2 regions of the Agromyces chitinivorans genome follow, and region 2 is predicted to be linked to the other one. Evidence: riboswitches for the same ligand, from Rfam matches in the RefSeq annotation. Region 2 holds a riboswitch; the other holds the start of a gene.

Region 1 (3,401 bases), on a different contig from region 2:
CGGCGGTGGCGCGCTCGGCCTCGTCCGACTGCACGAGTGCCCAGTACACGACCGACACCACGCGCCCGCCGGGGGAGCGTCCGATCGCACCGAACGTGTAGAGCTGCTCGAGGTACTTCGGCGCGAGGCCGGTCGTCTCGCCGAGGGTGCGCGCCGCGGCATCCGACAGCTCCTCGTCGTCGGGCAGCCAGCCGCCGGGCAGCGCCCAGTCGTCGAGGTAGGGGTCGCGCGTGCGGCGCACCAGCGGAATCCAGAGCGTGGGCAGTCCGGATGCCTCGTCGCGGCGCAGCGCGAAGATCACCGTCGACACGGCGAGGCGCGCGTCGTGCGTGCCCACGGGCTCCACCGGCATCCGCCCCACCCCCTAAGTGTCAGTCTGACTCGAAGACCGCGTCCATCTTAGTGTCACCCTGACCCGAACACAAACCGCCCCCGCGAACTTCCAGACCCGTCAATTCCCTGCGCTTTGGCGAGCCAGACCGCAGTTTCCTGACGGGTCTTGCGTGTCGGGTCACGTAGGTGGCTCGAGACCCGTCAGAAAACTGCGCTCCCAGCGGGGAGAGCGCAGCTTCTTGACGGGTCTCAGCGGGGCGGGGAACCAGGTCTGCCGCGTCTCTGGTCTTCAGGTGCGAGGCATGCGGAGTCGGCGTTCGATTCGCTCCACCGCGTCGCAGGAGGCCGTCGTCGTGAGCGTCGCGTCAACGTCGTCCGAGGTCAGGCGGATCATGTGCCAACCCGCGTCCTGGAGCCGTTCGATGCGTCGGATGTCACGACGGAAGCGTTCGCGCTCGCGATGCGTGTCGCCCTCGTACTCCACTCCGAGAAGGTCGTCCGGGTACGCGAGGTCGATCTCTGCGATGAGTTCGCCCTTCTCGTCGACGACTGGATGGTTCAGCACCGGCTCCGGCAATCCTGCACGGCAGAGCATGAGCCGAGCTTCGGTCTCCTTCGGTGAACGGGCGCCCGCGCGGACGTCGACGAGTGCATCGCGGGCGCGAGCCGCTCCGCGAAGGCGCGGCGTTCGCTCGATCGAACGCTGGAGCGCCTCGTCCTCGGTGAGGGCAGGGAGATCGCCGTAGGACCCGCGGGGCGACACCAAGTAGTCGCCGACCACGATGAGCTCGTCGACGGAGAGCATCCCGGCGAGGTGGCGCCAGGTGGTCGGAGCATCCGTCACCAGCAGGCCATCGACCTCGATGACCTTGGTGCATCGGCTCGACAGCTCGTGCCCGACGACCCCGCGAGTGCGGGGCCCGCGCCACTTCCCGACGCTCGAGACGTGGACACGCGGGTCTCGTTCCAGCCTGCGGGGGAGCGGACAGCCTAAGAGCAGTGCGGCCGTGGTGTGGCTGAAGCACTGACCCTCGGCGAGTCGCACCTGATAGGCCGACGCGAGCGGTGGTGCGTCTTGGGCGGACCGAACCCCGTGGAACGGAGCCACGATGTCGGGTGCGGCGAGCCGCCGATGTCCGACGCCGTGCTTCGCGGCATCCCCAGTCGTGAATGACACGCGGGACACGAGATCGGCGGGGAGTCGGCTCGGACTTCGCATGCTGACACTGTCTCCAACGAGCCGGACTTCGGCGGTGCCGCATGCGCACACCCCCCGAGAGGGTGCCCGTTCGCGCCTGTGGAGGACCTACCCCTGGTCGCCGATACAACGCCCGTCAAGAACCTGCGTTCTCAGCGCTGGGAGTGCAGGCTCTTGACGGGTCTCGAGACCACGGGGACGGGTCGTGCGCGAGACCCGTCAAGAAACTGCGCCATGAGGCGCGAGAGCGCAGGAGATTGACGGGTCTGGGGCCGGACCGGGCTCGCGCGCAGCGCGGGGCGAGGATTCCCGGATTCGGTTGGTAGGCTGTGCGCACAATCGCATATCGGGCCATCGACGCGTTGCGGGAGAGCCGGCTGGGCCGGCACCGAAGGAGCAAGCCTCCCCGCCAATCTCTCAGGTCACAGACCGCAGCGAGCAGGCCGCTCTGAAAAGCGGATGCCACGAGCATCCCGCCCACGGTGAAAGCGCACCCCACGGGGTCCGTGAAACTCTCAGGCACATGACAGAGGGGGAGTTCTCGACCGCGGCAGCATGCCGCGCGCGCCGTGCGACGACAGGAGAACTCCGTGACCGAACGCCTGAGCCCCCTCGATGCGATCCACCGCGCCGCCGGCGCGACCTTCACCGACTTCGCGGGCTGGCAGATGCCCGTGCGCTATTCGTCCGACCTCGCCGAGCACAAGGCGGTCCGCACCGCGGCGGGCATCTTCGACCTCTCGCACATGGGCGAGATCGTGGTCGTCGGGCCCGAGGCCGACCGCGCGCTCGACTACGCGCTCGCCGGCAAGCTCTCGGCCAGCGCCGAGGGTCAGGCGAAGTACACGCTGCTGCTCGCGCGCCACGGCGGCGTGATCGACGACCTCGTGGTCTACCGCACGGGGGCCGACCGCTTCCTCGTCGTCGCCAACGCCGCCAACGCCGCCCACGTCGCCGACGAGCTGCGCGCCCGCACGGCGCCGTTCGACTGCGAGGTGTTCGACGAGTCCGACGACGTCGCCCTTGTCGCGGTGCAGGGGCCGAAGGCCCTCGAGATCCTCACCACGACGCCCGGCTTCGGCATCCAGGGCGACGGCAACGACCACGACGACTTCGTGCATGCCGTCACCGGAATGAAGTACTACCGCGCCGTCGCGGCCGAGTTCGCCGAGCAGCCGGTGCTCGTCGCGCGCACCGGCTACACGGGCGAGGACGGCTTCGAGCTCTACGTCTCGCCCGACCAGGCGCCCGCCCTCTGGGAGGCGCTCGTCGAGGCCGGCGAGCCGCTCGGGCTCGTGCCGGCGGGCCTGGCCAGCCGCGACACGCTGCGCCTCGAGGCGGGCATGCCGCTCTACGGGCACGAGCTCACCCGCGACACGTTCCCGGCGCAGGCGGGGCTCGGGCGCGTCGTCGCGCTCGCCAAGGAGGTCGACTTCGTCGGCCGCGCCGCGAGCGAGGAGGGGCCGGCGGCGGATGCCCCGGTGCTGGTCGGGCTCGCGAGCGAGGGCCGCCGCGCGGGCCGCGCCGGGTACGCGCTGTTCGACGGCGAGGGGGCGGATGCCTCCGAGGTCGGCGTGATCACGAGCGGCGCGCTGTCGCCCACGCTCGGCCACCCGATCGCCATGGCCTACGTCGCTCCGCGTCACGCGGCGACGGGCACCGCGCTGTATGTCGACGTGCGCGGCACGCGCATCGCCGCATCCGTCGTCGACCTGCCCTTCTACCGCCGCGAGCAGTAGCCGCGCCGTCCGGCGAACCCGCCACCCACCACGAACCGCACCGCCCACCGAGCACCGCGACCCACCGATCCGAGGGGAACCCCATGACCGACCTGAACGACCTGAAGTACACGAGCGACCACGAGTGGGTG
Region 2 (3,401 bases):
CACGGGATCGACGCCCGTCGGAGCCACCAGAACGAGAAGCCCGGGTTCGCCCGGGCTTCTTCGCGTCTCCGGGTGCCGCGGCGCGGCACCGCCCCGCCGCGCTCAGCACTCGATGACGTTCACGGCGAGTCCGCCGAGCGAGGTCTCCTTGTACTTGCGCTTCATGTCGGCGCCGGTCTCGCGCATGGTCGCGATGGCCTGGTCGAGCGAGACGTGGTGCGTGCCGTCGCCGTGCAGGGCGATGCGCGCGGCGTTGATCGCGGTGCTGCTCGCGATGGCGTTGCGCTCGATGCACGGGATCTGCACGAGCCCGCCGATCGGGTCGCAGGTGAGGCCGAGGTGGTGCTCGATGCCGATCTCGGCGGCGTTCTCGACCTGCTCCGGGGTGCCGCCGAGCAGCGCGCAGAGCCCCGCGGCCGCCATGGAGCAGGCCGAGCCGACCTCGCCCTGGCAGCCGACCTCCGCGCCCGAGATCGACGCGTTGCGCTTCAGCAGCAGGCCGATGGCCGCGGCCGTCAGCAGGAAGCGCACCACGGCGTCGTCGCCGAGCTCGCCGACGAACCGGTCGGCGTAGTGCAGCACCGCGGGCACGATGCCCGCCGCGCCGTTCGTCGGCGCGGTCACCACGCGGCCGCCCGCGGCGTTCTCCTCGTTGACCGCGAGCGCCCACAGGCTGACCCAGTCCATCGCGCCGCTCGGACCCGACTCGCCCGCCGCGGACAGCTTCCGGGCGAGGCCGGGCGCGCGCCGGCGCACGCGCAGCGATCCCGGCAGGAACTCCGCCTCCGCGGAACATCCGCGCTCGACGCACTCCCGCATGACGCGCCAGACCCGCAGCAGCTCCTCGCGGACCTCGGCCTCGGGCCGCCGCGCGCACTCGTTCGCGAGCATCGCCTGCGCGATGTCGATCCCCTCGGCTCGACACGTCGCGAGCAGCTCGGCGCCGGACGCGAACGGGAACGGCACGTCCGCGCGCTGCTCGACGACGGTCGGGCGGCCGCCGAGGTCGTCGGCGACGAAACCGCCGCCCACGGAGTAGTACGTCGCCGTGCGCAGCGTCGCGCCGGCGCCGTCGAACGCCTCGCAGGTCAGGGCGTTCGGGTGCCCCGGCAGCCGCTTCCGGCGGTGGAGGACCACGTCCTCGTCGGGATCGAACGCGATGCGCTGCGACCCGCCGAGCAGCAGCGTCCGCTCCGCCGCGACCCGCGCCACCCGGGCGCCGACACTCGCCGCGTCGACCGTCTCCGGGTGCTCGCCGGCGAGGCCGAGGACGACCGCGGCATCCGACCCGTGCCCACGCCCCGTGGCACCGAGCGAGCCGAGGAGCTCGACCCGCACGCGCGCGACCTCCGCGAGCATCCCGTCCGCGGCGAGGCCGTCGACGAACCTGCGAGCGGCGCGCATCGGCCCGACCGTGTGCGAGGAGGACGGCCCGATGCCGATCGTGAACAGGTCCAGCGCGCTCGGCATCGGCGCGGACTCCGCGATCGGGGACGCGGCTGCGGGCCGCATCCGCTCTGCTGCGGTCGTCGGAGGGTGGGTCATCGGAACTCCCGGGTCGGGGCCGGCCGCGCCGGCGTCGGGTGGTTCCTCCCCGCTCTGTCGATGACCTGAGAGATTCGCGCGGCTCGCGCCGCCTTGCCCCGTCGGTGAGCAGACCGTGGCCTGCTGCTTTCCAGAGTTCCCTGTCGTGGCGGTACGGGTGCCTGAGAGATTCCCGGGGAGGGGCTTGCTCCTACGGCGCCGCCCGGGCGGACCCGGCGGGCTCTCCCGCCACGATGCGGGTATTCAGTTCGCTGTTCGTCACGCTAACACGCGGCGCGTCAGCGCGCGCCCGAGGCAACGACCTCGATCACCCCGTCGTCCAGCCCCGGCGCCGGTTCGGCACCGCCGAGGCCGAGCACCGTCGACCAGAAGTACCGGCGCCACACCGGGGCCAGGCCCGCATCGTGGATCGGCAGGACCCACCGCGGCGCGACGCGACGCACGAACTCGACGGTGTCGCCGAGGCGCGCCCACGGCGCGGCGATCGGCACCGCCAGCAGGTCGACCCCCTCCGGCACCGCCGCGTACGAATCGCCCGGATGGAACAGCGAGACCCCGTCGCGCTCGGCGAGCACGAACCCGAGGTTGCCCGGCACGGGCAGCTCCGGGTGGATGGCATCGTGCGTGCCGCCGACCGCGCGCACCGTGAGCCCGGGCAGGTCGAGGTGCCGCCCCGCCTCCATCGCGACGGTCGCGCTCCAGCGCTCCCCCGCCCTCGCGATGACCTCCGGCAGTGCGCAGAGCACCGCGTTCGGATTGCGCGCGTGCAGCGCGGCGAGCCGGTCGGGATCGAAGTGGTCGGCGTGGGCGTGCGTGACGGCGACCACGTCGACCCCCTCGAGCGCGAACGCCGACTCGTCGGCGTACGACCCCGGATCCAGCAGCATCCGCACCTCGTCGCACTCGACGAGCAGCGCCGCATGACCGTGACGGGTGACCCTCATCGCGCGCACCCGACCGCCGGTTCGGCCGGACGCGTCATCCGAGGATCCAGGACCACGTGTCGCGCGTGTACTGCTTCACCTCGGTCGAGGGCCCGATCGCGGGTGGGAACCGGTCGCGCCACTCGTAGGGCCGGGTGGCGTCGATGATCATGCGCGAGTTCGTGCCCTTGCGATCGGGATGGATCGCGGGGTCGAGGTGTCCGCTCAGCGCCCCGGTGAGGATGATCGTGTCGCGCTCCGGATCCGCCCGCGTCGAGACCGCCCAGATCACCTCGTGCAGGTCGGTGATGTCGATGTCGTCGTCGACCACCACCACGATGCGACCGAGGTAGTTGGCCTGGCGCACCTGCGCCGCGACCGTGCCGACCTGCCGCGAGTGCCCCTGGTACTTCTGGGAGATCGCGATGACGTTGAAGAGCCGGCAGCCGCCGACGCTGTGCGTCCAGGCCGCGGTCACGCCGGGGATCCCCGCGGCCGTGATCTCGCGCTTGAGATTGGCACTGCGGCCGTACTGCTGGAACCGCTGGGCCTCGTAGGGCGGCTTCTCGGGCGGGCAGCCGAGGATGATCGGGTTGTTGCGGTAGTAGACCGCACTCACCTCGAACACCGGCTCGGGTCGCGCGGTCGAGGCGTAGTACCCCGTCCACTCGCCGAACGGCCCTTCGATGCGCTCCTTGTCGTGGCGGAGGAACCCCTCGATCGCGATCTCGGCGTCGGCGGGGATCGGCAGGCCCGTGAACCGGCCGGTTATGGTCGGGATCGGGCTGCCCTGCACACCTCCGACCCACTCGAGCTCGTTCACCCCGTTCGGGATCTCGAGGCCGCTCGCCATGAACTGCAGCGGATCGAGCCCGGCGACGATCACGGCGGGCATGTCTTCGCCGTTGTCGAAGTAGCCGTCGCGGTGGAGGC

The links. Region 2 has a riboswitch for glycine ahead of ABZK10_RS01835 (L-serine ammonia-lyase). Riboswitches for the same ligand answer to the same signal wherever they lie in the genome.
Region 1: it holds a riboswitch for glycine, as region 2 does, so the genes downstream of both, gcvT (glycine cleavage system aminomethyltransferase GcvT) here and ABZK10_RS01835 (L-serine ammonia-lyase) in region 2, are expected to answer to the same signal.

The regions. Positions count from the first base shown of each region.
Region 1 covers NZ_JBEPJZ010000002.1:812,288-815,688, reverse strand. The annotation lists gene ABZK10_RS16560 (NUDIX hydrolase) at 1-352, opposite strand, end outside; gene ABZK10_RS16555 (putative endonuclease domain-containing protein) at 623-1,114, opposite strand; glycine riboswitch at 1,887-1,973, shown strand; glycine riboswitch at 1,975-2,068, shown strand; gene gcvT (glycine cleavage system aminomethyltransferase GcvT) at 2,122-3,270, shown strand; gene gcvH (glycine cleavage system protein GcvH) at 3,354-3,401, shown strand, end outside.
Region 2 covers NZ_JBEPJZ010000001.1:372,833-376,233, forward strand. The annotation lists tRNA gene ABZK10_RS01830 (tRNA-Phe) at 1-29, shown strand, start outside; gene ABZK10_RS01835 (L-serine ammonia-lyase) at 103-1,470, opposite strand; glycine riboswitch at 1,598-1,681, opposite strand; glycine riboswitch at 1,685-1,783, opposite strand; gene ABZK10_RS01840 (MBL fold metallo-hydrolase) at 1,824-2,489, opposite strand; gene ABZK10_RS01845 (UbiD family decarboxylase) at 2,524-3,401, opposite strand, start outside.